DNA from 4 places in the Micromonospora sp. WMMD980 genome. Region 2 is predicted to be linked to each of the others. Evidence: riboswitches for the same ligand, from Rfam matches in the RefSeq annotation. Region 2 holds a riboswitch; each other region holds the start of a gene.

Region 1 (7,255 bases), 1.5 Mb from region 2:
CCGGACGTTCTGGACCAACCGCGGCATCGACGTCAAGGGCGTGCTGCGCGCCGCCTGGGCGAACGTCAGCGGCGGCCAGCGGCAGGGCGCCTCCACGCTGACCCAGCAGTACGCGCGGGTCGCCGCCGACCTGCGTGGGGTCACCTACTCCCGCAAGCTGCGCGAAGCGGTCATCGCCTGGAAGCTCGACGACAAGTACAGCAAGGAGGAGATCCTCGGCTTCTACCTGAACACGGTCCCGTTCGGCCGGGGCGCCTACGGCATCGAGGCGGCCGCGCAGACGTTCTTCGGCAAGACCGTGCGCCGCGACGCGCCGGCGGCGCAGCAGCTCACCCCGGCCGAGGCGATGGTGCTCTGCGCCATGGTGAAGCAGCCGGAGGCGGACCCGGCGGACCCGCAGGGCGCACCGGGTTACGACCCGCGCCGCAACGCCCTCGCGAAGCGGAACTCGATCGACCGCTGGAACTACATCCGCGACGGCATGGTGAAGCTCGGTTACCTGACTCCGCAGCAGGCGGTGGATCTGGCGTACCCGGACACGGTGCGACCGATCGACCGCGACGCGGGCGACTCCGACCTGGACCGGCCGACCGGTCTGGTGGTCAACCACGTGCTGGCGGAGCTGCGGCGGAGCGAGCCGTTCCGCGGCAAGCCGGACGAGGTGATCCGCGACGGCGGCTACCGGATCGTGACCACGGTCGACAAGCGGGTGCAGGACGCGGCCGAGGCGGCGGCGGACATCCGCCGGGACACCGCGCCGGCGGCGGTCCGCGGCCAGCCGAAGAACTGGCAGGCGGCGCTGGTCGCGGTGGAGCCGGGCACCGGGCGGGTGCTCGGCTACTACGGCGGCGACCGCGGCTCGGGCGCCGACTACGCCGGCTGGTACACCGACGAGCAGGGCCAGGCGCGTGGCTTCGGCCAGCATCCGCCGGGGTCGTCGTTCAAGGTGTACGACCTGGCCGCCGCCGTGCGCGACGGCATGTCGGTGAAGCAGCGGTTCGACTCGCCGGACACCAAGGAGTTCCCCGCCTCCGGCCGGACCCGGGGCAGCGCGGCCGGGCCGATCCGCAACGCCGAGCACGCGTCGTGCCAGCCGGACTGCGCGCTCTGGGAGGCCACGGTCGCCTCGTTGAACGTCACCTACTTCGAGCTGACCGAGAAGCTGGGCACCGCGAAGGTCATCGAGACGGCCCGGCAGGCCGGCGTGGGGTCGATGTGGGAGACGGTGCGGGGCAACCCGCGGCCGCAACGGGTCGACCTGCGTGACGACCCGGCCGACGAGTTGGCGGAGCACTTCTCCACCGAGGTCGGCATCGGCCAGTACGGCATCACCGTGCAGGACCACGCGAACGGGATGGCCACGTTCGCGGCCGGCGGCAGGCGCGCCGACGCGCACTTCGTCCGTTCGGTGACCAAGGACGACGACAAGGTGTGGACCGAGCAGCTACGGCAGACCGACCTCGATCTCGACGCCGAGGCGGTGAACCAGCTCGACTGGACGCTGCGCCGGGTCCGGGCGGCCCGGCTCGACAACGGCTGGGACTCCGCCGGCAAGACCGGCACGTGGCAGGCCGGGCAGAGCACCACCAAGAACGTGCACACCTGGATGGTGGGGTGGACCGGCGCCCTCGCCTCGGCGGTCTGGCTGGGCACCACCGACGGCAAGCCGCTGCGGACGACGGGCGGCAGCTACGAGGTGTACGGCTCGACCGGGGCCGCGCCGATCTGGCGCCAGTTCATGACCCGGGCCACCGCGGCGATGAAGCTCGACCCGGACAAGTACCGCTTCCGCGAGCCGGCCTTTCCCGGCGACGCGCCGGAGCCGAGCCCGTCGGCGCCGGTCCCGAGCAGCTCCGCGCCGAGCCCGTCCGCGTCGCCGTCCGGGTCGCCGACCGCGAGCGCGACTCCGTCGAGTGCGAGTCCCAGCCCGAGCCGGCGGCCCGGACCGCGGCCGACCCTGTCGCCCTCACTGACGACGCCGCCCGGCGGGCCGCCGACGAGGACCCGGGGACCGCGCTGAAACTCTGTGCACCATTCGGGAACTGCGGCATTGATCCCAGATCGGCCATGGACTCGTCCACTACCAACAATGTTCGCCCTGATCAGGGGCTATTGAAGATCATTGCTTCCTGAATCCGGGGCGACCGCCGGGTGTCCGGCAGGAGTCGGTTGCCCAGGTCACCCATTGCTCACGGCTCCGACGGCGTGTGATCGTGCACCAGCGAGTCGTCGACCCCCGGCGGCTCACGACGGTCGATCTGTCGACCCGGAGCCACGCCGGCAGCTCCGGTGACCGGCCGTCACCCCCGCCTCGCACCATCGCGCCGCCCGACCCCACCGGGCTCCGTGCGGCGCGCCTAGGAACAGGAGCAAACCCCCTTGAAGCTCTCACCTCGCCTCGCCGCGCTCACCGGCGCGGCCGCGGCCGGCGTGATCGCCGCCGGCACCGCCGCGGCCGTGCAGGCCGCGCCCCCCGGGCCCGCCGCCCCCAACCCCGCCCAGGCCCGCGCGGCGGCGGCCGACTCGGCCCGCGCACTGGTCGCGGACCGCCCCGCCTACCTCCAGGCCGGTTCCGACGACGCGTTCGTGCAGAAGCCGGTCATCTCCTCCGAGGGCACCCAGTACGTGCCCTACGAGCGCACCTACAAGGGACTGCCGGTGGTCGGCGGCGACTTCGTGCTCGCCACCGACGCCGCCGGCAACCTGAAGTACGCCTCGGTCGCCCAGCAGCGGCCGATCGGCGCGCTCGCCACCACCCCGAAGCTGACCTCGGCCGCCGCCGCGAAGAAGGCACGCGCCCAGCTCAAGACCGTCAGCTCGGTCGAGGGCACCACGCTTGTCGTCTACACGCTCGGCGCCAGCCCGGCGCTGGCCTGGGAGACGACCGTGCGCGGCACCAACGCCGACGGCCCCAGCCGGCTCACCGTGGACGTCGACGCCCGGACCGGCGCGGTCCTGGGCACGCAGGAGCACGTCGTCGCCGGCACCGGCACCGGCGCCTGGAACGGGCCGAGCCCGCTCACCTTGAACACCACCAAGTCGGGCAGCACCTACACCATGAAGGACCCGACCGTCACGAACCTGAGCTGCCAGGACGCCGCGAACAACACCACGTTCAGCGGCACCGACGACGCCTGGGGCAACGGCACCGCCACCAACCGGGAGACCGGCTGCGTCGACGCGCTGTTCGCCGCGCAGACCGAGCACAAGATGCTCAGCCAGTGGCTGGGCCGCAACGGCGCCGACGGCAACGGCGGCTACTGGCCGATCCGGGTGGGCCTGAACGACCAGAACGCCTACTACGACGGCAGCCAGGTGCAGATCGGCAAGAACACCGCCGGCCAGTGGATCGGCTCGCTGGACGTGGTGGCCCACGAGATCGGCCACGGCATCGACGACCACACCCCGGGCGGCATCTCCCGGGGCGGCACCCAGGAGTTCGTGGCGGACACGTTCGGCGCGGCCACCGAGTGGTTCGCCAACGAGCCGTCCAGCTACGACGCGCCGGACTTCCTGGTCGGCGAGAAGATCAACCTGGTCGGCTCCGGCCCGATCCGCAACATGTACAACCCGGGCGCGCTCGGCGACCCGAACTGCTACTCCAGCAGCGTCCCCGGTGGCGAGGTGCACGCCTCCGCCGGCCCCGGCAACCACTGGTTCTACCTGCTGGCCAACGGCAACAGCCCCACCAACGGGCAGCCGACCAGCTCCACCTGCAACGGCGGCAGCGTGACCGGTCTGGGCATCCAGAAGGCCATCAAGATCATGTACAACGCGATGCTGCTGAAGACCTCGTCCTCGTCCTACCTCAAGTACCGCACCTGGACGTTGCAGGCGGCCAAGAACCTCTACCCGACCGGCTGCACCGAGTTCAACACGGTCAAGGCGGCCTGGGACGCGGTCAGCGTGCCGGCGCAGTCCGGCGACCCGACCTGCTCTGGCGGCACCACTCCCACGCCGACCGCCACCACCACCCCGCCCTCGGGCGGCTGCTCCGGCAACAAGCTGGCCAACCCCGGCTTCGAGTCGGGCAACGTGAGCTGGAGCGCCTCCTCCGGCGTCATCACCACCGACAGCGGCCAGGCGGCGCACGGCGGCTCGTACAAGGCGTGGCTCGACGGCTACGGCTCCTCGCACACCGACACGCTCAGCCAGTCGGTCACCATCCCGGCCGGGTGCAAGGCGACCCTGACGTTCTGGCTGCACATCGACAGCGCGGAGTCCACCACGACCACCGCCTACGACAAGCTGACCGTCAAGGCCGGCGGCACCACGCTCGCCACCTACTCCAACCTGAACAAGGCCACCGGTTACGCGCAGCGATCCTTCAACATCTCGTCGCTGGCCGGCACCACGGCGTCCATCTCCTTCAGCGGCGTGGAGGACGCCTCCCTCCAGACGTCCTTCGTCGTCGACGACACCGCGGTCACGCTGAGCTGACCCCGACGCGAGCGGCCGGCCGTCCTCCTCGGAGACGGCCGGCCGTTCCGTGTCTCCAACTCCCGGCCCGGCCCGGGTCGGCCGCTCCCACTGTTCGGGAGCGCAATCCCGAACAGCAGGAAGAGGACGGCGCACATGTCGCGCGTCCCGCCAGTGCCGGGACAGCGGGCGGCACGGCGGGACCGCTCGCCGTCGGACGGGCCGACACGCAAGGCCGGGCGACCGGCCATGCGGCTGGCACTCAGACAGCGGTGGCCGCTCAGGCACGGATGACCGCTCAGGCTGGGTGGGCGGCGCGGGTCGCCGCGTCCCGGTCGCGGCGGATGCGCGCGGCCACCTCGTGCACCGTCCGACTGAACAGCTCCGCCTGGTCGGGCAGGCCGCCGAGCCGGGCGGCGAGCGCGTCGGTGTCCGCCCGGGCGGAGTCGCCGACCCGCGTGTCCAACTCGCTCAACGCGTCGTTGACGGCGTCGACCAGATGTCCGCAGAGGACCTCCAGCGACACGCCGGCCAATTCCGGGTCGACGACGACCGAGTGCAACCGGCCACCCTGGACGGCGACCGCCCGGACCCGGCCACCGGCGGCCGCCCCCTCGGCCCGGAGCAGCTCACCCGGCTCGCCGTCGGCGAGCACGCAGGCCCGGGACCGCATCGCGGCCAGCGCCTGTTGCGTGCGGGTCAGCAGCTCGTCGAGGCTCGCGGCGGCCGAGAACGCATCGTTGGTCATATCCGCGCTTTCTTCACGTCTTAGCCGAGCCTCGTGACCATAGCAACCACCGGCGACGGAACCTCGTCAACCGCCGCGCCCGGCCGACCGTCGACGCCGGGAGCAGGACGGACGCCCAGGACCCCGGCGTGTCGCGACGGCGAACGCCCGACCGGATGACCCGGCCGGGCGTTCCGTCCCCGGTCGCCACGACGCGTCCCGAGGACTCGTGCCACCGACCCGCAGGATGTGTCGCGGACACGGCACCCGCACGGACCGCGGGAACGCCGCGAGCCGGGGATCAGTGCAGGCTGAGCCGTTGACCCGGGAAGATCAGGCTCGGGTCCGCACCGACCACGGCACGGTTGCGCGCGTGCAGGGCGCGCCAACCGCCGGCGACGTGCTTGGCCGCCGCGATCTCGGACAGGGTGTCGCCGGGGCGTACCAGATAGGCGCCGGTGGCCGGCGCACCGCGCCGCGCACCGGCCGACGGACGCGGTGAGGTGCCCTTCTTCGTGGAGGTGGCCGAGCTCTTGCCGGCCTTCTTACCGCGCGGCCCGGCGGTCCTGCCGCTCGAACCGGCCCTGTCGCCGCCGGACCGAGCCTTCTGGCCGCTCGACCCGGCCTTTTTGCCGCAGACCGGCCAGGCGCCGATGCCCTGCCCGTCGAGGACCCTCTCGGCGACGGTGATCTGCTCGGAGCGGCTGGCCAGGTCGGCCCGGGCGGCGTACTTCCGCCCGCCGTGGCCGTTCCACGTGCCCTGGGAGAACTGGAGCCCGCCGTAGTAGCCGTTGCCGGTGTTGATGTGCCAGTTGCCGCCCGACTCGCAGCGGGCGACGGCGTCCCAGTTCACGCTCGCGGCGCTGGCCGGCGCGGCCGGCCCGAACAGGGCCGCGGCACCGGTGGCGGCGCCGGCGACGAGCGCGGCGACCAGGGTCCGGCGGCGCCGGGTTGAGTATGCAGTTGACATGTGGATTCCTCCACGCCGACGAGGTGAGCTGTCGGGTTCGGGCCGAGGAGCCCGGCCGCCGGTCGCGGCTTCACCCCGAGGTGACGTGCACCGTGGAACGTGTGGGTCCCCCGCTCCCGCCCGAGGTTCGGTTACCACCGGGCCGGCGGCGGGATTAGGCGTTACCGGCCCGGGGTGTCCGCGGGTGCGAACGGAACCGACGCTAAGGATGATCGACGACTATCGCCTACTTCTTGTGACGTTCTTCACCCGACCGGACTACCGCGTCCACGGTGGCGGGTCCACCGTCGCCGGCGCGCTGGTGGAGCTACCGTGGGGCGGGACCAGGCAAGATCACGCGAGGAGTGGGACGGATGACCGACCACGGACACGAGCTGGCATTCGGTGGCTTCCTCACCCCCGCCGCCGGTCACCCCGACCAGGTGGTCGCGCTGGCCACGCTCTGCGAACAGGCCGGGCTCGACCTGGTCACCTTCCAGGACCACCCCTACCAACCGGGCTTCCTGGACACCTGGACGCTGATGTCGTACGTGGCCGCCGCGACCGTCCGGATCGGGTTGGCCGGCAACGTGCTCAACCTGCCGCTGCGCCAACCGGTGGTGCTGGCCCGCAGCGTGGCCAGCCTGGACCTGCTCACCGGCGGCCGGGTCGAGCTGGGGTTGGGCGCGGGCGCGTTCTGGGACGCGATCGAGGCGACCGGCGGGCGGCGGCTCTCCCCCGGCGCGGCGGTCGACGCTCTCGACGAGGCGATCCAGGTCGTCCGCGAGGTCTGGGACACCGGGCGGCGCGGGATGATCCGGGTGGACGGGGAGCACTACCGGGTGGTCGGCGCGAAGCGCGGACCGGCGCCCGCGCACCCGGTGGGCATCTGGGTGGGCGCGTACAAGCCGCGCATGTTGCGGCTGGTCGGCCGGGCCGCGGACGGCTGGCTGCCGTCCCTGTCGTACCTGCCGAAGGGGCCGGACGACCTGCCGGCGCTCAACGCGCTCGTCGACGAGGGCGCGCGGGCCGCCGGGCGCGATCCGGCGGCGATCCGCCGGATGCTCAACGTCACCGGCACGTTCGCCCGCTCGTCCACCGGCTTCCTGGCCGGGCCGCCGGAGCAGTGGATCGAGCAGCTCGCCGGCCTCACCCTGGAA
Region 2 (7,255 bases):
CCTACTTCGGCTACTCCGGACTGACCATCGACCGCCAGCACCCGAACACGCTCATGGTCGCCACCCAGATCTCCTGGTGGCCGGACGCGATCTTCTGGCGCAGCACCGACGGGGGCGCGACCTGGACCCGGATCTGGGACTTCACCAGCTATCCGAACCGGAGCAAGAGATACGCCATGGACGTCAGCTCGGTGCCGTGGCTGACGTTCGGGTCGAATCCGGCCCCGCCGGAGGAGACCCCGAAGCTGGGCTGGATGAACGAGTCGCTGGAGATCGACCCGTTCGACAGCGACCGGATGATGTACGGCACCGGCGCGACGATCTACGGCACCACCGGCCTGACCAAGTGGGACACCGGCGGCACGTTCACCATCACGCCGATGGTGAAGGGGCTGGAGGAGACCGCGGTGCTCGACCTGATCAGCCCGCCGTCCGGGGCGCCGCTGGTCAGCGGGCTCGGCGACGTCGGCGGCTTCCGGCACACCGACCTCGGCGCGGTGCCGCCGATGATGTTCACCCAGCCGGGGTTCACCAGCACCACCAGCCTCGACTACGCGGAGACCAAGCCCGCGGTGATGGTGCGGGCCGGCAACTTCACCGACTCCGACCGGCCCAACGACAGCCATGTGGCCTTCTCCACCGACGGCGGGGCCAACTGGTTCCAGGGCACCGAACCCGGCGGGATCAACAACGGCGGCACGGTGGCCGCGTCCGCGGACGGCGGCCAGTTCGTCTGGTCGCCCGGCGACGCCGGGCAGCAGGTGGTCCGCTCGGTCGGCTTCGGCAACTCGTGGACCGCCGCCACCGGCATCCCGGCCAACGCGACGGTCGAGTCCGACCGGGTCAACCCGAACAAGTTCTACGGCGTCAGCGCCGGGAAGTTCTACGTCAGCACCAACGGCGGGGCGAGCTTCACCGCCACCGCGGCGACCGGACTGCCCACCACCGGCGTCAAGTTCAAGGCGCTGCCCGGGGTCGAGGGCGACCTCTGGCTGGCGGGCGCGGGTGGCCTGTGGCACTCCACCAACTCCGGGGCCAGCTTCACGAAGCTGACCGGCGTGTCGTCGGCGGTGAACGTCGGCTTCGGCAAGGCGGCGCCCGGGAAGACCTACCCGGCGTTGTTCACCGTCGGCACGGTCGACGGCACGGCCGGGGTGCACCGTTCCGACGACGCCGGCGCGACGTGGGTGCGGATCAACGACGACAAGCACCAGTACGGCAACGCGGGCGAGGCGCTCACCGGCGACCCGCGCGTCTACGGCCGGGTCTACCTGGGCACCAACGGCCGGGGCATCCTGGTGGCGGACCGGCTCGGCGGCACGCCGACGCCGACCCCCACCTCGGCGAGCCCGACGCCGACCCCGTCCTCGCCGTCGCCCTCGCCGACCCCGACGCCCACGCCGACCCCCACCCCGACCGCGCCGAGTCCCACGCCGACCCCGTCGTCGACCGGGCGCGGGTGCGCGGCCGCCTACGCGGTGACGAACACCTGGCCGGGTGGTTTCCAGGGCGAGGTGGCGGTGCGCAACTCCGGCACCACGCCGATCGCCGGGTGGACGCTGACCTGGACCTTCCCGGACGGTCAGCGGATCTCCCAGCTGTGGAGCGGGTCGTACACGCAGACCGGCGCGGCAGTGACGGTCACCGACGCGGGCTGGAACGGCAACCTCGGCGTCGGCGGGTCGACCACTGTCGGCTTCACCGGCACCGCGACCGGCGGCAACCGCGCGCCGACCGTCTCCTGCGCCGCCCGCTGAGCCGGGGAGAAGGCACGACAGCGGTGGCCGCTCCCGAGTGTGGGGGCGGCCACCGTTCTGCGGGTGAGCCGTTCGGTCAGCCGTCCAGGCCGGCCGGGGAGTTCGGCCGGTCGACGTCCACGAACTCGATCTCGTCGGCGCCGCCGTCGCGGCTGCCGGCGGCACGGGCGGCGGTGCCGGCGGCCCAGCCGATGGCCGCGCCGGCCAGGGCCGCCGCGATCAACAACGTCCAGGGCAGCGCGGGACGGCGACCGGCGAGCGCGTCGAAGGCGAGGCCGGCCCGTCGGCGTGCCTCGTCGGCGGCGGAGCCGACCAGGTCGGTGGCGTCGTCGGCCAGGCCGGAGGAGCTGCGGCGGGCGGTGCGGGTGACGTCGCGCACGCTGTCCCCGGCGGAACCGACCGCGGAGAGCAGGTGCTGCCACGCCTGGTCCGCGACCCGCTCGGGCTTGCTGCGGCGGTCGATCAGGCTGGATCCGAACATTGTTCTACCTCCTCGGGGTGCCACTCCCGCTGGGCAGTGCCCCACCCGCTGCCGTCCCAAACGCCCGACCGCTCACCCGAACGCGCCGACGGGTGGGTGTTCCCCGGGACGTGCGCGGGCCCGCTACCCTGGGTCGGCGGATCGGTCGACCCGGCTCGGTCGTTCGGCTGGTCACGGTCCGCGTCGAAGGGGAATTCGGAACCCGGAGGTCCGGATTGGGCTCGCCCAGGTGTGCCCAGTCCGCGAATTGCTCATCCCGGGGGGTGGCGACCGGGGCCGTTGGAGGAATACTCTCGGTCGCGGCCCGCGTACTGATGAGGCGCCCGTTGGGGCGAGTGGAGGTGCTCGCGTGAGCCTGTCGATCGTGAAGTCGTTGCGTCCGGGTGGTGCCGTCCAGATCGCGCCCCGAGGGGAGATCGACGTCGACACCGCGTACGAGGTGCGGGAAGCGATCGCCGAGGTGCTCGCCAAGGGGCGCCCCGCGCGGATCGAGCTGAACATGCGGCTCGTGACGTTCATCGACTCCGTCGGCATCAGCGCCATGGTGGCCGGCTTCCAGACCTGCGAGGTCAGCGGCGTCAAGCTCGTGGTGACCGAGCCGAGCCGGTTCGTGCACCGCCAGCTCTGGGTGACCGGCCTGCTCGGCCTCTTCGGCGCGCCCGAGCCCTGGTTCGCCGACGACACCCCCGAGGTGCTCCCCGGCGCCTGACGCCCGCCGACCGGCCCCACCGACCGGAGGACCTTCGACCCGTTGCCAGCTTGGCCCCGGTACGGGACGATCGTCCGGACCCACGACGGCGAGGGGGACCGGTTGCAGAGTAGCGACAGTTTCAGCTACACCGTGCAGGCCCGGTGCCGCCGGGCGGATGCGGTGGACCTGCTCGGTGACCTGAGCCGGCAGGGTGAGCTGCATCCGTTGATCGTGCGGGTGCGGCAGTTGCCGCCCCGGCCCGGTGCGCTGGCCAGCTATGCGATCACCGACCGGCTGGAACTCGGACCGCTGCACTTCCCGGTGACCTACCAGGCCGACGTGTTGATCGCCAACGACGACGAGGTGGTCACCGTGGCACGGCAGCAACCGGCGACCACGGTGCGCAACCACACCCGGCTGCGCGACGAGCCCGACGGCGTGGTGCGGATCGACGTGGAGATCACTCTCACCGCGCCGGCGCCGCTGTTCGGCTACGCGTTCCGCCAGGCCCGGGCGGCCCACCTGGGCCTCGCCGCCCGGCTCGGCGCGACCCTGGAGGGCCGGCCGGCCTGACCCGCCCCCATGGCTTGTGGGTGGAGACGGGGTGAGCAGCGCGCTGGCGGTCCCGATCAGCCAGACCGCCACGCTCAGCGGCGCGAACAGCCAGGTCACCAGCAACGCCGCCGCCGGATAGACCACCTCGGGGTCGGCCCCGCGCAGCCCGGCCACGCCGAGCGCGAGCAGCGTCAGGTCGGTGCCGAGCCAGCCCAGCGACGTGGTCAGGTGCGCGGCGAGCAGCACTTTGCGGCCGGCGGGGGAGAGTCGTCTCATGCCACCGATCGTCGGCCGCCGCGTGGCCCACGTCGTGGGTCAGGCGGCGACACCAGGCGTACGTCGGTGAGCGTAGTGCTCAGTAGACCGACAGGTGCACGTGGTTGGTGTGGTCGCTGGACGGGTCGCCGTTGCCACCGCTGTACGACTTCCACCCGCTGCTGGGCAACCAGATCCGCTTGAACCAGATCACGTAGAGCACGGCGAGCGGGTCGGCGTTGCGGATGAAGTACGCGGACAGGTTGTTGCCGTACGTCTTGTCCCCGCCGCTGGCGACTCCGCCGAAGCCGTCCTTCTGCGCCGCGAAGTCGCAGGCCCGCCCCTTCGGGTGCTCACCGGAGCCGCTGGGCCGATGGCAGGAGACGTACCTGGTGAAGCCGGCCGCCTTGGCCTGCTGCAACGCGTGCAGCGTGCGCGGGGTGATGCAGCCGCTGGCCGGCGTCGGGTCGTTGACGCTGCACGACTCCGCAGGCCAGGAGCCGTCGGAGTTGCGCTTGGCCGGCTTCGCGTTCGCCGTGGACGTGCCCCGGGTGCTGCCGCCGTCGTCGCCCGCGTCGCTGCCGCGGCTCGGGGCCGGCCGCCGGTTGGCGACCTCCAGCGCCCGCTCGGCCTGGTTCTTGCGCTTCGCCATCAGCGTGACCTGCTTGCGCTGTTCGGTGATCTCGCCGTCGAGCGCGGCGCGGGTGCGGGTCGCCTCGTCCCGGGTGGCGATCAGGTCGCGCAGCGTCCGGTCCTCGTGCGCGGCGACCGTCTCCAGCGCCGCGGCCCGGTCCATGAAGCCTTCCGGCGTCCGGCTGGCGAGCAGTGCCGCGGCGGTGCCCATCCGGCCGGTGCGGTACGCCACCCCGGCGATCTCACCGACCTTGGCGTCGCGTTCGGCCAACTCCACGTCGATGGTCTTGAGTCGGTCGTTGAGCTGCTTCTGCCGGGTCACCGAGCGGTTCAGCGCGGCCTTCGCCTCCAGCCAGCCCTTGCTGGCCGCGTCGAGCTGGTCGCGCAGCGCGGGGGTGCCGCCCTCGTCGTCGCCGGGCGCGGCGGCGAGCAGGCCGGTCGGGGAGGCCGCCCGCGCCGCCGGGGCGGGGGAGACCGGCACGGTCCCGACGCCGAGGGCCAGCGTCGCGACGAGTAGGGCCGCCAACCGGGCGGCCGTCCGTCGTACAGGTGCCACTGTGGGCATTCGCGTGTCCTTCCGTCAACCGCCGACCGGGTTAGCTGACGGGTTCGGGACGGAAGATCCCTACCGCTGACGCGGATGCACCCCACGTACGTGGTTCCCCGGCTCGCCCTGCGGGCGATTAGGCGCCGGCCGCGCCCACGGGTGCCGGAGTGACGCCCGAGGTGTGGCCGCGGCCGAGCCTACCGGCGTTGCCCGGAGCCGGCTCCGCCACCCGGAGCCGGTAACCGGGCAAAACCGGCATAGGCCAACAATAACCACGCTGATTTAAGTCTGTCCTCAATTACCACCCGGTCGGGCCACAGGTGCCGGCTGACGCTCCGGGTTCGATCTGCAACGTGGCGTGGTCGATCGAGAAGTCCTCGTGCAGCGCGGCCCGGGCCGCGGCCAGCACGTTGGCGACCTCGGCGCCCCCGTCGACGGTGAGGTGCGCCGAGGCGACGTCCATGCCCGAGGTGAGCGTCCAGACGTGCAGGTCGTGCACCTCGGCCACGCCGGGCACGGCGGCCAGCCGGTCGTGCACCGCGGTCACCTGGAGGTGCTCCGGTGCGGCCTGCACCAGGATGCGCACCGCGGCGCGGCCGAGCCGCCAGGTGCGCGGCAGGATGAACAGGCCGATCGCCACCGCGACCACCGGGTCGGCCCACCACCAGTCGGTGAGCGCGATGACCAGCGCGGCGCCGATCACGCCGAGCGAGCCGAGCAGGTCGCCCAGCACCTCCAGATAGGCGCCCCGCAGGTTGATGCTCTCCTGCGCGCCGGAGCGCAGCAGCGCGAACGCGGCGACGTTGGCGAACAGGCCGAGCACGGCGACCACGAGCATCGGGCCGGCGAGCACCTCGGGCGGCTCGCCGAACCGGCGGACCGCCTCGACGAGGACGTAGATCGCGACGGCGCCGAGCAGCACCGCGTTCGCCAGCGCCGCGAGCACCTCGAGTCGGTAGAGCCCGAACGTGCGCTGCGGGTCGGTGCGGGCGCGTCGGGTGGCGCTGATCGCCGCGAGCGCCATGCCGATGCCCAGCACGTCGGTGAACATGTGCCCGGCGTCGGAGAGCAGGGCGAGCGAGCCGGTCGTGACGGCGGCCACCGCCTCGACCAGCATCAGCGCGGCGAGCAGCGCGAAGGCGGCCCAGAGTCGCCCTGCGTGGCGGTGCGCCGCGTTCGCCACCGCGCCGCTGTGGTCATGACCTGCGCCCACGCACACACCCTCCGCCTCGTGCCCCGGCCGGAACCAATCTATGCTCACATCGCTATGTGTGCAAGTGAGGGTGGGGTCACGCCACCGGGTCGAGCGTGGTCAGGCGCTGGGTGGCCCGGGAGAGCGCCACGTAGAGCGTGCGGACCCCGGAACCCGGATCGGCCCGGATCTCACCCGGCGCCACCAGCACCACACCGTCGTACTCCATGCCCTTGGCCTGCAGGCTGGTCACCACCTGGAGCCGGCCGCCGCCCAGCTCGCCCAGCCAGCCGGCCACCTCGTCCCGGCGCGGCACCGGCGTGATCACGCCGACCGTCCCCTCCACCTCGGCCAGCAGCGTCCGGGCCGCCTCGACAGTGGCCGCCGGCAGCTCGGCGGCGGCCACCGTGCGCCGCACCGGCGGCACGCCGGTGGACCGCACCGCGTCGGGCAACGCCAGATCCGGGTACAGCCGGCGGATCTCCGCCGCCGCCACCGCGAAGATCTCCGCCGAGTTGCGGTAGTTGGTGGTCAGCTCGTAGCGGTGCCGGCGACGCCGGCCCAACGCCTGGTCCCGGGCCCGGTCCAGCTCCTGCGGGTCACCGGTCCAGGCGGTCTGCGCCGGATCGCCGACCACGGTCCAGGACGCCAGGCGGCCGCGCCGTCCGACCATCCGCCACTGCATCGGCGACACGTCCTGCGACTCGTCCACCACCACGTGCGCGTAGTCGCGGTAGTCCGCCGGACGCTCCCGGGCCGCCGCCCGCGCGGCGCGCTGCCGATCGGCGTACGTGCTCAGCTCCCGCACGCCGCCGGCGAGCTGGTACGGGTCGCGCTTCGGCTTCGCCCGCCGCACCGGCGTGCCGAGCAACGCGTCCAGCTCGTCCAGCAGGGCGATGTCGGCGACGGTCAGCCCGTCGGTGTCGAGCGTCCGGTAGGCGTCGGTGAGCAACCGGATCTCGGCCGAGGAGAGGACCCCGCCGGCGTACCGGCGCAGCCGCTCCGGCCGGGCCAGCCAGCCCAGCACGTGGCGCGGGTGCAGCCGGGGCCACCAGGCCTTGAGGAACTCGCGGAACTCCGGCCGCTCGATGATCTCGTCCTCGAACGCCGGCTGCTCCGGCAGCCGGCCCACCCGCAGCGTGCG
Region 3 (7,255 bases), 5.1 Mb from region 2:
TACCTCGCAGGGCCGGCTGCCTTCGTGGCGGTGACCCGCACGCATGTCGTCGTGGGCAACCCGCTCGTCAGATACAGCGTTCCGCGGTCACTGGTCGATGGGGTCCGGATCGATGGGTTTGGCATCGAGCTGCAGGTTTCCGGGCACTCGCCCATTCCGATCGCTGCCCTGACGCCGGCAGTGGGCGGTCACAACCGGGTGCGTCCAGGCGGGTACCGAACGCGCTTGGACAGGATCGCGGCGCTCTTGGAGCACACGCCGGCGACACTCGTAGCCGGCACGATGGTGCGCCGGCACCGGTATGTACACCTCGTCCTCTTGACGGTCGACGTGCTGGCTCTGGTCGGGATGGTGTTCTACATCAGCACCGACCCCCTCAAGTAGGAGCGAACCGGCGGGCACAGGCCGGCCGGGCACATCCGGACGACGACAAGGTGGAGCGGCCCACACTATGACCGCGACGCCGACACCGTCACAGCCAGCGGCGAGCGATGGCACGCCTGGGAACTCGACAAACCCACCGACCTCGACGTGCCACCCATCGGCCACCGAGTCCTCCACGCCATCTCGGAACGCAGGCAGTGGCGCGCCCGGCTCGACGCCGCGAGACGGGCTGCCGACCCGCCTGACGTTCGGCAACTAGCTGCAAGCCCACCGAGAGCGGGGAGGGATGACGGTCAGTGGATGAGGTGCTGACGGTGGAGGAAGCCGCGCCGCCGATGAAGATGAGCATCCACTACGTGCGGCGGCTGGCCGCGCAGCGGCGCATCGCCTTTTCACAAGGTCGGCCGCTGCGTGGCCGAGCCCTCGGACAAGGGCAAGAAGGCAGGTGAGAAGCGTGGCCGGTGGATGGCCGGAGGGGCGCTGATGGCCGGTGGAACGTCGAAGACCCTGGCTCGGACTCGCGTCCTGGGCAGGGCCTTCGTGGTGGAGCGGGTGACGGGAATCGAACCCGCACTGTCAGCTTGGGAAGCTGATGTTCTGCCATTGAACTACACCCGCAGGCGGCACCACTGTACCTGAGGTCACCATCCCCGTGCACCCAGGCACCCCCGCCGGAGCGGTCCGGCCAGTTGATCAAGCGATGTTGCATGCCGGCAACATATGGCCGTTCTCAAATTTGTCGATGGGATGTAACGTCTGCTCCACGTTTCCGACCCGGCGTGACACACCCCCGGTCACGCCGTCAGAAAGAGGTGGGCCCATGGGACTCCGTCCCAACCTGCTGACCCGGCGTACCGCCGGTGTCGCGACGTCGACCCTCGCGCTGCTGCTCAGCACCGCGGCCGTCGGCGTCGTCCCCGCTGCTTCGGCCTTCTCGGCCGCCCCGGCCGGCGTCTGCGCCGAGCCGGCCGACGCCCACGCCGACGCCCGCGTCGCCAAGGGCGGCCACGCCAAGCTCGACCCGAACCACCTGACCGCCAAGCAGGTACGCGAGCGCGAGGCCGACCTCGCCACCGCGCAGCGCGAGCGGGCCAACTTCCGGACCGGCGCGGTCACCCCGTTGGCGACCGTCACCATCCCGGTCGTCGTGCACGTCATCCAGGAGAACAGCACCCGGGCCGGCGGCAACATCCCGGACTCGCTGATCAACCAGCAGATCAGCGTGCTCAACCAGTCCTACTCGGGCTCGACGGGCGGCGCGGCCACCGCGTTCTCCTTCCAGCTCGCCAAGATCAACCGGGTGACCAACCCGTCGTGGTACCCGATCGTGCAGGGCTCCTCGGCGGAGCGGTCGATGAAGACCTCGCTGCGCACGGGCGGCAAGAACACGCTGAACATGTATCTCGGTGAGCTGAGCGACGGCCTGCTCGGCTGGGCGACGTTCCCGAAGCGCACGCTGGACAAGATGGACGGCGTGGTCGTGCTGAACGAGTCCCTGCCCGGCGGCACCGCCACCAACTACAACCAGGGCGACACCGGCACCCACGAGATCGGCCACTGGCTGAACCTCTACCACACCTTCCAGGGCGGCTGCTCGGGCTCGGGTGACAGCGTCTCCGACACCCCGGCCGAGGCCTCCCCGGCGTACGCCTGCCCGACCGGTCGGGACACCTGCTCGGCCACGGGCAAGGACCCCATCACCAACTTCATGGACTACACCTACGACTCCTGCATGTACCAGTTCACCGCCGGCCAGGCGAGCCGCATGCTCACCGCGTGGAACGCCTACCGCGCGGCCTGACCTGCCGCACCGCGTACCGGTGCCGGCCCTGTCCTCGGACGGGGCCGGCACCTGTCGTTTGCGGACCCGGTCAGGCGGCCGGGCGGCGGGTGTCGAAGCCGTGCCGGCCGCGTCGACCCTCGGCGACGAGCGGGTCGCGTCGCCGGACCGGCGTGGCGTCGTGCGGGTCGAGCCAGAGCCGCACCTGCGGCCCGCCGGCACCGGGGCGGGCCACCTGGTCGCGCCGGGTCAGCATCGCCACATCGACGGTGAACTCGAACAACCGCCAATCGCCCTGCGGAGTCGCCCGGCCGAGCCGGGCCAACCGGGCCACGGCGGCCGGATCGGAAACCGGGCGAGCCCGACCCGCCACGTATGCCTCGTCGTCGCTCTCCTCCGGCGGGAAGGAGTGCAGCGCGTAGCGGCCGTCGCGTTCGAGGTCGCGGCGCTTCGGCGAGTCGATGACGAAACACCAGAGCCCGTCATCGGTGATCAGCGGGGAGACCGGGTGCACCCGGGGGCCACCGTCGGCGCGGACCGTGGCGAGGTAGCCGAAGCCCGGCCCGTACTGCTGGAACAGAAGGCGGATCTCGGCGGCGAGGCGGGGCTCGTCGGCGGCGAATTCGGACCAGGAAGCCATGCCGACATCCTATCGAACAGGTGTACGAGAGCGCAGTCCGACACGCAGGTCACCCGCACCGGTCGCTATGGTGTTCCGATGCTGCTCTCCGACCGCGACCTGGTCTCCGAGATCAAGGCGGGCACGCTCGCGCTGGAGCCCTTCGAGCCCACGCTGGTGCAGCCGTCCAGCATCGACGTACGCCTGGACCGGTTGTTCCGGGTCTTCAACAACCATCTCTACACGCACATCGACCCGTCGGTGCAGCAGGACGACCTGACCTCGATGGTGGAGGTGCCGGAGGGGCAGCCGTTCGTGCTGCACCCGGGCGAGTTCGTGCTCGCGTCCACGCTCGAGGTGATCTCGCTCGGCGAGGAGTTGGCCGGCCGGCTGGAGGGCAAGTCCTCGCTGGGACGGCTCGGCCTGCTGACGCACTCCACCGCCGGCTTCATCGACCCGGGCTTCTCCGGGCACGTCACATTGGAGCTGTCCAACGTGGCGAACCTGCCGATCACGCTCTGGCCGGGCATGAAGATCGGTCAGCTGTGCATCTTCCGGCTCTCGTCGCCGGCCGAGCACCCGTACGGCTCGGCCGTCTACGGCTCGCGCTACCAGGGCCAGCGCGGCCCCACGCCGAGCCGCTCCTGGCAGAGCTGGCGCACCTGGCCGACGCGCTGACGCCGCCCGCCGCCTGTTAAAAGGGGCCCCCTGTTATGCGGAATGCGTTAACAGGGGGCCCCTCCTTGCACCTCAGCCGGGGCGGCCGTAGCTGTTGATGTCGCCGTCGTCGACGCGCTTCATCGTGATGGGCTTGCCGGACTGGGAGGCGTGCACCACCCAACCGTCGCCGACGTACATGCCCACATGGTGCAGGTCGCCGTAGTAGAAGACCAGGTCGCCGGCGCGCAGCTCGGCGCGGCTGACCCGCCGGGTGACGTTGTGCTGCTGGCGGGCGTTGTGCGGCAGCGAGACGCCGGCCTTCGCCCAGGCGGCCATGGTCAGGCCGGAGCAGTCGAAGTGGTCCGGGCCGGCGGCGCCCCAGACGTAGATCTTGCCGATCTGGGCGCAGGCGAACTTGACCGCCACTCCGGCCGCGCCGCCGGGATACCCGGACGGGCAGGGCGCCGGACGCAGCGGGCCGCCACCGCCGTTGCCGTAGACCTTGAGCCGCAGCTTCTGCAGCTTGGCGATCTCGGCGTCGATCTGCTTCTTCTTCGCCGCGAGCTGCGCCTCGGTGCGACTGAGGTCGGCGACCATCGCGTCCAGCGGCTTCTTCTTCGCGGCCAGCTCGTCGCGGAGTTCGGCGATGTCGCGCACCTGCTCCTGCTGGTGGTGCGCGAAGCGGTCGAGCATCTCCAGGCCGCTGACCAGCTCGCTCGGCGAGCGGCTGCCCAGCAGGGCGTTCACGGTCGAGAGGTTGTCGCCCTTGTACGCGTCGGCGGCGAGCCCGCCGACCTGCCCGAGCGCGGCGTCCACCCGCGCCTGCAGCGGGGTGATCTGCCTACCGAGCGCGTCGGCCTGCCGGCGCCGCACCGCGAGCTGCTCGCGTACGGCGTTGACCTGCTCGATGACGGGTTCGAGCTTGTTCCAGTCGCGGTCGATCTGGGCCTCGATCTCGGCGACCGAGGGTTCGGCGTGGGCCGCCGTCGCGCCACCGGTCATGACGACCGCGGCGCCGACCAGTGCGGCGAGTGTGGTGGTGAAGCGGGACCAGCGGGAACGCGGCACGACCACGGACCGGTCGATCGACCGGCTCGACGTCGGCCGCGGGGCATGGTGTGCCACCGGGCGTCCGTACTCCTTCGTCTGACCGCCTACCGGGTTAGCTGACGGGTTCGGGCGGGAAGGGAGCCGCCCTACCGCAGTGGCTGCGGATTCACCCCAGGTACCTGGGTCCCCGGTTCGCCCGTGGGCGACTCGGCGGTGTCGGACCGTCACCGCCCGGGTTGGACGATGAAACTGGCGGCCGACGATTGACCAGAGTAGGTACCTCCGTTATCGATCCGCAACCCGAACGGCAGTGACACTCCGTACCCAATATCTGACGCGAGACGCGAGTGAAGCTTTCTTTCACGCAACTTTCAACACCGGAAAGGTATTGACCGACGCGGGTGCCCGGAGTGAGGGTGGGAACGCAGTGACCCCCATCCCTGTCCAGGAGGTTCGATGCACCTCTCACCCCCGCCGTCGGGCGGACGGATACTGCTCGCCGCCGCCGTGGCGACCGCGACCGCACTGGCCACCACCGGCCCGGTGATCGCCGCGCCCGCCGCGCCGGCCGTCGGAGACCGGCAGCAGCAGTACGCCGCCGCGGCGGCCGAGTACGGCGTGCCGCCGAACGTGCTGCTCGGCGTCTCCTACCTGGAGTCCCGTTGGGACGTCCACCCGGGCCAGCCCAGCACCAGCGGCGGCTACGGCCCGATGCACCTGACCGACGCCACCCACGTGCTCGCCACGCCCGGCAGCGCGCACGTCGACGAGGACGAGGACCCGCGCGGCGACGACTCGCGCCCGCTCACGCTCGACCCGGCCACGGCCGCCGCGCCGGCCCGGGAGACGCCGCTGCCGACGGCCTCGCTCCAGACGGTCGACGCCGCCGCGACGCTCACCGGGCTCGACGCGCAGAAGCTGCGCACCGATCCGGCCGCGAACATCCGTGGCGGCGCGGCGCTGCTCGCCTCGTACCAGAAGGCACTGGGCGGGCCGGTCGGCGCCGCCAGCGACCCGGCGGCCTGGTACGGCGCGGTGGCCCGCTACTCGGGCGCGGACACCACCGACGCGGCGGCGGCCTTCGCCGACGAGGTCTACGACCAGCTCGGCCAGGGCGCGACCCGCACCACCGACGACGGGCAGCGGGTCACGCTGGCCGCCACCGCCGCGCGTCCGGACCGCGCCGCCCTGACCCGGCTCGGGCTGCGGCACGCCACGCGGCCGGACGGGCTGGAATGCCCGGTGCGGCTGGCCTGTGAGTGGATCCCCGCGCCCTACGAGCAGCTCGGCGCGGACCCGGGCGACTACGGCAACCACGACCTGGGCGACCGGCCCGAGCAGCAGAAGATCGAATACATCGTCATCCACGACACCGAGGGCTACTTCGCCCCCAGCGTCGACCTGGTGAAGCGGGCCGACTACCTGGGCTGGCACTACACGCTGCGCTCGGTCGACGGCTACGTGGCGCAGCACATCAACGCCAAGGACGTCGGCTGGCACGCCGGCAACTGGTACGTCAACGCCAAGTCCATCGGCCTGGAGCACGAGGGCTTCGCCGGGCAGGGCACCTGGTACACCGAGGCGATGTACCGCAGCTCGGCCAAGCTGGTCCGGTACCTGGCGCACAAGTTCGGCATCCCACTGGACCGGCAGCACATCATCGGCCACGACAACGTGCCCGGCACCACCGCCGGCACGGTCAAGGGCATGCACTGGGACCCGGGACCCTACTGGGACTGGTCGCACTACTTCGACCTGATGAAGGCGCCGTTCCGGACCACCGGCACGTCGCGCACCGGACTGGTCACCATCGACCCCGACTTCGCTGCCAACCGACCGGCGTTCGTCGGCTGCAACCAGCAGCCGCCGGGCGTCCCGACGCCCACCCCGCCGGCCGAGACCTGCCCGTCGCGCGGCTCCTCGGCGGTCGTGCTGCGGACCGCGCCGAGCGCGGACGCCCCGCTGGTCAACGACCTCGGGCTGCGCCCGGACGGCACGCCGGACACGATGTACATCTCGGACCACGGTGCCCGCGCCTCCGCCGGGCAGACGTACGCGGTGGCCGGCCGGCAGGGTGACTGGACGGCGATCTGGTATCTCGGCCAGAAGGCGTGGTTCCAGAACCCGGCCTCGGCGCCCACCGCGAAGTGGGCGACCGGCTTCGTGGTGACGCCGCGGCCCGGGAAGGCCACGATCCCGGTGTACGGCCGCGCCTACCCGGAGCAGGCCGCCTACCCGGACACCATTCCCTACCAGACCATCTCTCCGCTGCAGTACACGTTGGCCGCCGGCCAGCGGTACGCGGTCGGCGGCGTGCTGCCCGGCGAGTACTACCGGGCCGTCTCGTTCGACGGCACCGCGCCGGGCGACCGGACCGTGGTCCGCGGCAAGAACCGCTACGTGCAGGTCCAGTTCGGCCACCGGATCATGTTCGTGAACCTCGCCGACGTGCTGATCCTGCCGTCGCCGGTCGGCGCGCCGCGATAGCGCCACCGGCGTGACGAAGGCCCCCGGTCCAGGTGGACCGGGGGCCTTCTCCGTCGAGGCCGGTGCGGGTCAGGCGACCCGGACGAAGCCGGCGAGCGGTTGGGTGCTGATGCTCGACACCTGGACCGGTTTGCCGGTGCGCGGCGCGTGCACCATCACCCCGTTGCCGAGGTAGAGCCCGACGTGGTGCAGGTCGCTGCCGAAGAACACCAGGTCGCCCGGTCTGGCGTCGGAGCGGGAGACCCTCCGGCCCTCGTTCCACTGGGCCCCGGTGA
Region 4 (7,255 bases), 2.9 Mb from region 2:
GCTGCGCCGGCACCAGCCGGAGTTCGTGCTGCACTTCTCCGCCCCGCCCGGCTCGGAATACCAGCTCACCATGTGGCTGCCCTACCTGGAGCGGATCGGCCGGCCTTTCCTGGTGGTGCTGCGCGAGCCGGAGTTCCTCGCCACCGTGGCCGCCGCGACCCGCGCGCCGGTGGTCCTCTGCCCGACGCTGAAAGCCCTGGACGAGGCCCTGGTGCCCAGCCTCCGGGCCGCCTTCTACGTCAACCACGGCGCGAAGAACGCCCACTGCATCCGGTTCCACCAGCTCACCCACGTGCAGTTGCACCACGGCGACAGCGACAAGGCGCCCAGCGCCAACCCGGTGTCCGCCATCTTCGACAAGATCTTCGTGGCCGGGCCGGCGGCGATCGACCGCTACGCCCGCGCTGGCGTGGAGATCCCCGCCGAGAAGTTCGTCGTGGTCGGCCGCCCCCAGGTCGAGGCCATCGAGGTACGCCGGGAGCCGGCGCCCGCGTCGGCGCACCCGACCGTCCTCTACACCCCGACCTGGACCGGGCACCACGCCGACGCCAACTACTGCTCGCTGCCGGTGGCGGAGACGCTGATCCGCCGGCTGATCGACCGCGGCGCGGCGGTGATCCTGCGCGCCCACCCCTACACCGACCGGAACCCCGCCTCGGCCCGGCAGCTCGCCCGGCTCACCGAACTGCTCGCGGCCGACCGGGCGAAGACCGGCCGGCCGCACCTGTGGGGCGCGGCGGCGGCGGGGGAGCTGACGCTCACCGAGTGCGTCAACCGCGCCGACGCGCTGGTCTCCGACGTCTCCGGCGTCATCTCCGACTGGCTCTACTCCGGCAAGCCGTACGCGGTCACCGACACCGGCGTGGACGGCGAGCACTTCGTCGCCCGGTTCCCGCTGGCGTCCTGCGGCTACGTGCTGCGCCGGGACATGTCCAACGTGGACGAGGTGCTCACCGCGCTGCTCGACAGCGACCCGAAGGCCGCCGAGCGCTGGGCGGCCCGCAGCCGCTACCTCGGCGACTTCCCCGCCGACCGCTACGCCGAGGCGTTCCTCGACGCCGCCCGCCGGGAGCTGGAGCCGGACTTCGCCGTCCCGTCGCCGCGCGCCGCCGTCTGACCCCTCACAGGTACGCGTCGAGCAGCGCGAGCACCGCCGCCGGGTCCTCGACGTGCGCGTTGTGGCCCAGCCCCGGCAGCGTGGCCGCCGGAACGCCCAGCTCCTTGAGCTGCGCGTCGGTCACCATCGGATCCAGCTCGCCCCGCGCCAGCAGCACCGGCACGTCGACGGCGGCCAGCAGGGCGGGCAGGCGCGGCGCCCCCACCGCGAAGGCGGCCGGATCCATCGCCAGCCGCCAGCGACCGTCACCGCGCTGGGCGTGGCCGTCCTCGCGGCGCAGACCCGCGTCGACCACCGGATGGTCGGGGGCGAACAGCCCGGCCAGCCCGGAGACCCGCAGATAGCGTCGGGCCGCCTCGTCGCGGGTGGCGAACCAGGTCACCGGCCGGGCGGCCAACTCCTCCGCCTTCGCCAGCTCCGCCGGTGACCAGGCCACCTTGATGCCGAGCCCCACCACGGCGTCGACCGGCAGCCCGCGCTGCCGGGCGGCCAACGCCAGCGCCACCACGCCACCGAGCGAGTGCCCGAGCAGCACGAGCCGGTCGTTCGGACCGAGCCGAACCGACCCGAGGCCGTCCGCCGCACGCTGCGCCAGGGCCGCGAACGAATACTCCGGCAGCGGCGGTGACCAGCCGTGGCCGGCCAGGTCGGGGGCGAGTCAGCGGCCGGGCCAGCGACGCTCCAGCAGTGGCGCCCACGGCAACCACACCTCGCCGGTGGCGCCCATGCCGTGCAGGAGCACCAGGTGACGGGTCGCCGTCGCCGCCGTATCGCCCATACGGCGCAGTCTGCCACCGGACGGACACGCAAGGCGAGACCGAACCCGCCCCGGTCGAGCTTGCACTGCGGCCCGCGCCACGCCGGCGGTGGACGGGGCGTGGCGAGGTTCCCGGCCGGTGGGCGTTCCGGACCGGGTCGGCGGCGTCCGCGCACCCGCAGGGTTCGCGGGGCTAGTGAGGGGCGGGTGGAACGCTACGGATGTCTGCGCGGCCCCGAGACGCCCATAACGTTCCACTCACGGGGCGCGCGGGGCTTGGGTGGAACGCTATGGGCGTCTGCGGGGCGTTGCGGCGCCCATGGCGTTAGTCGTGTGGCGAATTGTGGTGGGGTGGCACGGGGGTGCCGCCGGGTGGGGTCGGTGTCCGGTTCGGGGGTGGTGGGCGGCACCCTGGCGGTGGAATCGGGGCGGGGTGCGGGGCGTTGTAGACGGGTGAACGACCGAGGAAGGCGCCCGCGCCGCGAGCCCCGAGGCCGGCCGGCAGGAGTCCGCCGGCTGCGTGCGCCGGCCCGACGTGCTGGTGCTCGACGAGCCGGCCAACGGCCTCGGCCCGGCTGAGCCCCGAGCCGGTCGACTCGCATCCCGTGCGGTGACGGCCCCGGGAATGGCGGTGGCCGCCCGGTCGTTGCACACACTCCCGGCGCCGCACCGCGAGCAGCCGAACCCCCCTGATCTTTTGAGCGCCTGACGGTGCCCGCACCCCGCCCCCGCGGGTGTGTTGACCCCCGAATGGAGCCCCCACCATGAACACGATCCTGCGTAAGAGCATCCTGGGTGTCGCTGGTCTGGCTTTCACCGGTGGTGTGTTCGCCGGTCCGATCGCCGCGCACGCCGACACCCCCGCCCACGCCGCCACGCCGGTCACGGCCGCCGCGAGCGTGCAGGGTGAGCAGTCGAGCATCAGCCTGAACGACGAGCAGACCGCGAACGTGAAGGCGATCGTCGCGGCGACGAAGAAGGCCGGCCTGCCCGAGCGCGCCGCGGTCGTCTCGATCGCCACCGCCCTGCAGGAGTCGAAGCTGGAGAACCTCGGCCACCTCGGCGACCGCAACGACCACGACTCGCTGGGCCTGTTCCAGCAGCGCCCCTCCAGTGGTTGGGGCACGCCCGAGGAGATCACCGACCCCGAGCACGCCACCCTGGCGTTCCTGAAGGGCCTGAAGCAGGTCGACGGCTGGCAGGACATGCCGCTGACCGAGGCCGCCCAGACCGTGCAGGTCAGCGCCTACCCGGACGCCTACGCCCAGTGGGAGAAGCAGGCCACCGACCTGGTCGCCCAGCACTGGACCAAGTAAGACATGCGAAGGCCGGCACCCGAGAACGGGTGCCGGCCTTCACGCGTGCCGGAAGGAGGTCAGGCGGAGTAACCGCGCGTGGCCATCCAGTTCGCCAGGTCGATGGTGGTGACCCAGTAGGAGGGCAGCGACGGGTCGGCCGAGTCGGCGATCCGCACGGTGCGACCGTCGTTCTGGTAGCCGACCACGGCGATGTAGTGGCCGCCCGGGAACGAGTGCCAGCGGCCGTCGGTGTCGGTGGCGTCGCCGGCGATGTTCGAGACGACGGCCCGACCGTTGCCGACCGCCCGGACGACGTCGGCCTGGAGCTGGTCGATCTGCGCCCGGGTGGCCGCCCCGGGGATCATGCGGGTCCGGTACGGGTCGCCCTTGACCTGCTGGTTGAGCACCCGGGTGGTGTCCTCGGCGGAGTTGGTGCCCATCTCGGTGGTGCCGAGCGCGACGGCCAGGGTGTCCTGGCTGCGCTCGATGCCGGTGGCGCTGAGCGCGTTGCGCACCGCGGCCGGCCCACAGTAGTAGTAGGTGGTCTGCGCCTGGTAGTCGTAGTCGAGCACCTTGCGCGACGGCGGCTTCGGCGCGGCCTTGCGGGTGGTGGTGTCCGGGTCGGCGGCCTTCGTCGAGGGTGAGGCGCTGGCGCTGGGCCGGGGTGACGCGCTCGGTGACGCGCTCGGCGACGGGACGGCGATCCGGGCCTCGCTGCGGCTGGCGGTGTCGCCGAGCCGGGAACCGAGGTCGGCCACCGAGGCGGTGTTCTCCGTCCGGGCCGGGGCGCCGTCGGTGGTGAGTGCGGTGCCGGCGCCGGCGGCCAGCACGAGGGCGGCGGCCGAGCCGGCCATGATCTGGTATGGGCGCTCGGTCGCGAGCCGCCGCAGCTGACGCTTCAGGTGGTGCTTCACGGTGTTCCTCCACGGGGGTGAGCGGCACGCGCCGGCCCGGCGCGCGGAGGAACTCACACGCGCTGGCGGGCGGCAGGGCCGCGGGAAGCGACGCCCGGACGACCGGGCGGGCAAGGGGTCGGGTGCGGGTCGCCGGTCAGGCGAGCGTCGGCACCCGGTGGCCGTGGAGGCGGGGGGACGATCGGGGGGTGGTGGGCACGGGCGCGATCTCCTTCCGTGGCCGCCGACCGGGTTAGCTGACGGATTCGGGCGGGAAGTACGCCCTACCGCGGCCGTGGCTCGCGGATTCACCCCGGTGTTGCTGTGGGTCCCCGGTTCGTGTGTGCACGATTAGGCGGGTCGGCGCGGCGTCGCCATCGGCGATCGAGAACCGCACCGGACGCGCCGACACTACCGGTGGGTACACGCCGTGCCAAGCGGCCTCACCTGCGGAAACGCCAGTGTCGACTACAGATTCGGAACAGCCGGTCACCCACTTCCCTCAATGGGACAAGGGGCGACGACGGCACCGGCAGGCGGAAAGCGGGACATCCGGACGGCGGGAAAACGGGCATCGGGCGCGGCACCGGCCATCGGCCCCGGCGACCGGCGGCCGAGGCACGCTGGTGACCGGCCTCACCACACTCGGTAACGATTCGGCCGACGCCGGCCGCTCAGCCCACCCGGGCCGGCCGCCAGCGGGCGCCCGGCACGGCCGCCGGGACCGCGACGCGGGTCGCGGCCGGCGCCCGGGACGTCGGGACGGGCCGCAGCGCCACGGCCGCCGCGTACGCCTCGGCGGCGAGCGCCCGGGCCGACTCGGCGGCCAACTCGGCGTCCCGCCAGGCCAGGCGCTCCCGCTCGGCGGTCGCCTCCCAGCCGGCCCGCCGCCCGTCGCGGATCGTGCGGGCCAGCACGATCTCCTGCTCCGCCGGGTGGCGGCGCGGATCCCACCCGTTGCGGTGGGCCAGCACGTCGGCGAGCTGGCGGGCCGTCAGGTCACCCCGCCAGTGCGCCGTCATGGCGGCGTGGTGCAACCAGCGTTCCCGCGCCGCGTACTCGTGCGGGGTGTGCGGGGTGTGCGGGGCGGGCAGCGCGCCGGCGCCGGCCAGGCGGCGGGCGGCGGCGTCCGCCTCGTCGTAGGCGGTCCAGGCCCCGGCCGCCTCGCTCTGCGCGGCCAACCACTGCTCGCGGCGGCGGCGGGCGGTCTGCGCGGCGCCGGCGGCGGCCACCGTCACCTCGTCGGCGTAGCGGGCGAGATCGGCGCGGTGGGCGGCTTCGACGTCGACCGGATCGGGATCGACCTCGGCGGCGCCGTCGCGTTCGGGACGGGCGACCAGCACGGCGAGCAGGACGAGGGCGAGCACGGTCAGGGCCGACCAGATGGCGGCGGCCTCGGGGACGTCGGTGAGGAAGTTGAGCAGAACGGTCTGCGACATGGTGGGCACCTGACGGAAGACGAGGGCGGGAGGATTCGCACGGGCCGGTCGGGGCGGGGCGCGGCCGGGATACGGACGCCGCCCACCGCCGACGGGCGGGCGCGGGTGAGGTTCGGCGAACGGCGGCACCGGCGGGCCCGTGGCGGGTCAGCGGGCGGGCGGCGCTCGTGGCGGGTCAGCGGGCGGGCGGGGCCCGTGGTCCGGCGAGGGCCGGCGGCTGGCGGCCCGGGAGCGAGAGCCGGCCCACCGGTGCCGGGGCGGCGCCCGCCAGCGGCGGCTCCGGAGCGCCGGCGGGTGCCGCCTGCCGTGCGGCGGCGGAATCACGCCGCCGCTCGGCGGCGAGATCGCCGCGCTCCGCCCGGGGGTCGGCGGCACCGCGCACCGTCAGGCCGGTGATGGGACCGGACGGGACCGGCGCGGTCGCGGGGGCGCCGGCCGGCAAGGTGGCCGCGCCGAGTGAGAAGGCGACCACCACGGCCAGGCTGGCCAGCATCCGTGCGGCCCAGCGCGCCACCCACCACACGGGGCAGGTGAGCGCGATCGGAAGCACGGGTACAAATTACCCCCGATCCCACCACCGCGCACCGCCGCTCGGCGTGTCGCGACGCACGACCGTCGACGCCGTCACCCCGCCCGGGACGCCCGCCACGCCCGGACGGCTCAGTCCGGCCGGCGCCGCCCGGCGTACTCGATCGAGCGGGCGTCGTCGTCGGCGGCCGGCCTCGGCGCGGGCACGCCCGGCGCGGCGGCGGCCGACTCCGGGTGGGCGCGCCGCGGCGGGCCGAGGCGGCGCATCATCGGCACCTCCACCCAGCGGTGCAGGGCGGCGGCGAGCGCCAGGGTGAGCGCCAGGAAGCCGAGCACCGCGAGCGGGCCCCGCCACCCGGGCAGGCCGGTTCCCCAGTCGCCGGTGAGCCGCAGGACGGTCACCATGACCAGCACGTGGACCAGGTAGAACGCGAACGAGACCTCGCCGAGCCAGAGCATCGGACGCGACCGCCACGGGGTCCGCCGGCCCCGCACGTCGGCGTCCGCCGCGGCGGCGATGACCAGCAGGTACGCCACGGCGAGCAGCGCCGCCCAGAACTCCGCCGGGATCCACAGCGCGGCGACCACCCAGGTGGCGACGAAGATCAGGCTGGCCACGGTGAGGTCGGGGCCGCGCCAGCGTCGGCGGCGCATCAGCTCGGCGGCGGCCGCGCCCATCCAGAACTCGAAGGACCGGGTGACCGGGAAGATCTGGGTGAACCACCAGCGCTGGTCCTCCGGCACCAACTGCTGCGCGGGCCAGAGCGCCAGGATCAGCAGCGGCGCGGCGGCCAGCACCACCCGCAGCCAGCCGGTGCCGGACCGGCGCAGCCACGGCACCACCAGCGGCAGGCACAGGTAGAAGGCCAGCTCGCAGGAGAGCGACCAGCTCACGTTGTTGACGCTGTAGAAGTAGCCGTTGAGCGGGATCCACGCCTGGACCAGGAACAGGTTGCCGATCGCGGCCCACGGCAGGACCGGGTCGGCGAACCAGGCCGCCACGGCCAGGGCCGCCACGAACGTCACCAGGTGGTTCGGGTAGATCTTGGCGAACCGGCGGCGCAGAAACGTCCTCGCGCGCTCGCCGTCGCGGTACGACCAGACCAGCACGAATCCACTGAGGATGAAGAAGAACTCGACGCCGGAGAGCCCGAGACTGAAGGTCTTGTCCATCACCGCCTTCCACTGCGGCTCGGCGATGATCCGCATGGTGCCCGCGTGGA

The links. Region 2 has a riboswitch for cyclic di-AMP ahead of O7618_RS02225 (hypothetical protein). Riboswitches for the same ligand answer to the same signal wherever they lie in the genome.
Region 1: linked by a shared signal. The riboswitch ahead of O7618_RS08945 (transglycosylase family protein) and the one ahead of O7618_RS02225 (hypothetical protein) in region 2 are both predicted to bind cyclic di-AMP.
Region 3: linked by a shared signal. The riboswitch ahead of O7618_RS25815 (NlpC/P60 family protein) and the one ahead of O7618_RS02225 (hypothetical protein) in region 2 are both predicted to bind cyclic di-AMP.
Region 4: linked by a shared signal. The riboswitch ahead of O7618_RS15060 (C39 family peptidase) and the one ahead of O7618_RS02225 (hypothetical protein) in region 2 are both predicted to bind cyclic di-AMP.

What each region holds. Positions count from the first base shown of each region.
Region 1 is NZ_JARUBE010000003.1:1,849,842-1,857,096, reverse strand. Features, by position in the region: gene O7618_RS08960 (transglycosylase domain-containing protein) at 1-2,020, shown strand, start outside; gene O7618_RS08955 (M4 family metallopeptidase) at 2,380-4,440, shown strand; gene O7618_RS08950 (YbaB/EbfC family DNA-binding protein) at 4,718-5,167, opposite strand; gene O7618_RS08945 (transglycosylase family protein) at 5,448-6,116, opposite strand; cyclic di-AMP (ydaO/yuaA leader) riboswitch at 6,115-6,259, opposite strand; gene O7618_RS08940 (LLM class flavin-dependent oxidoreductase) at 6,470-7,255, shown strand, end outside.
Region 2 is NZ_JARUBE010000003.1:363,131-370,385, forward strand. Features, by position in the region: gene O7618_RS02205 (cellulose binding domain-containing protein) at 1-1,757, shown strand, start outside; gene O7618_RS02210 (hypothetical protein) at 1,834-2,238, opposite strand; gene O7618_RS02215 (STAS domain-containing protein) at 2,588-2,947, shown strand; gene O7618_RS02220 (SRPBCC family protein) at 3,050-3,502, shown strand; gene O7618_RS02225 (hypothetical protein) at 3,840-4,937, opposite strand; cyclic di-AMP (ydaO/yuaA leader) riboswitch at 4,942-5,072, opposite strand; gene O7618_RS02230 (cation diffusion facilitator family transporter) at 5,218-6,132, opposite strand; gene O7618_RS02235 (AAA family ATPase) at 6,209-7,255, opposite strand, start outside.
Region 3 is NZ_JARUBE010000003.1:5,472,127-5,479,381, forward strand. Features, by position in the region: gene O7618_RS25785 (hypothetical protein) at 1-384, shown strand, start outside; gene O7618_RS25790 (hypothetical protein) at 681-833, shown strand; tRNA gene O7618_RS25795 (tRNA-Gly) at 929-1,002, opposite strand; gene O7618_RS25800 (zinc metalloprotease) at 1,205-2,185, shown strand; gene O7618_RS25805 (pyridoxamine 5'-phosphate oxidase family protein) at 2,256-2,804, opposite strand; gene dcd (dCTP deaminase) at 2,883-3,461, shown strand; gene O7618_RS25815 (NlpC/P60 family protein) at 3,534-4,568, opposite strand; cyclic di-AMP (ydaO/yuaA leader) riboswitch at 4,579-4,716, opposite strand; gene O7618_RS25820 (peptidoglycan recognition family protein) at 4,950-6,980, shown strand; gene O7618_RS25825 (C40 family peptidase) at 7,050-7,255, opposite strand, start outside.
Region 4 is NZ_JARUBE010000003.1:3,223,842-3,231,096, forward strand. Features, by position in the region: gene O7618_RS15045 (CDP-glycerol glycerophosphotransferase family protein) at 1-1,117, shown strand, start outside; gene O7618_RS15050 (alpha/beta hydrolase) at 1,122-1,763, opposite strand; gene O7618_RS15055 (hypothetical protein) at 2,639-3,190, shown strand; gene O7618_RS15060 (C39 family peptidase) at 3,250-4,086, opposite strand; cyclic di-AMP (ydaO/yuaA leader) riboswitch at 4,293-4,433, opposite strand; gene O7618_RS15065 (hypothetical protein) at 4,740-5,504, opposite strand; gene O7618_RS15070 (hypothetical protein) at 5,680-6,054, opposite strand; gene O7618_RS15075 (acyltransferase) at 6,165-7,255, opposite strand, start outside.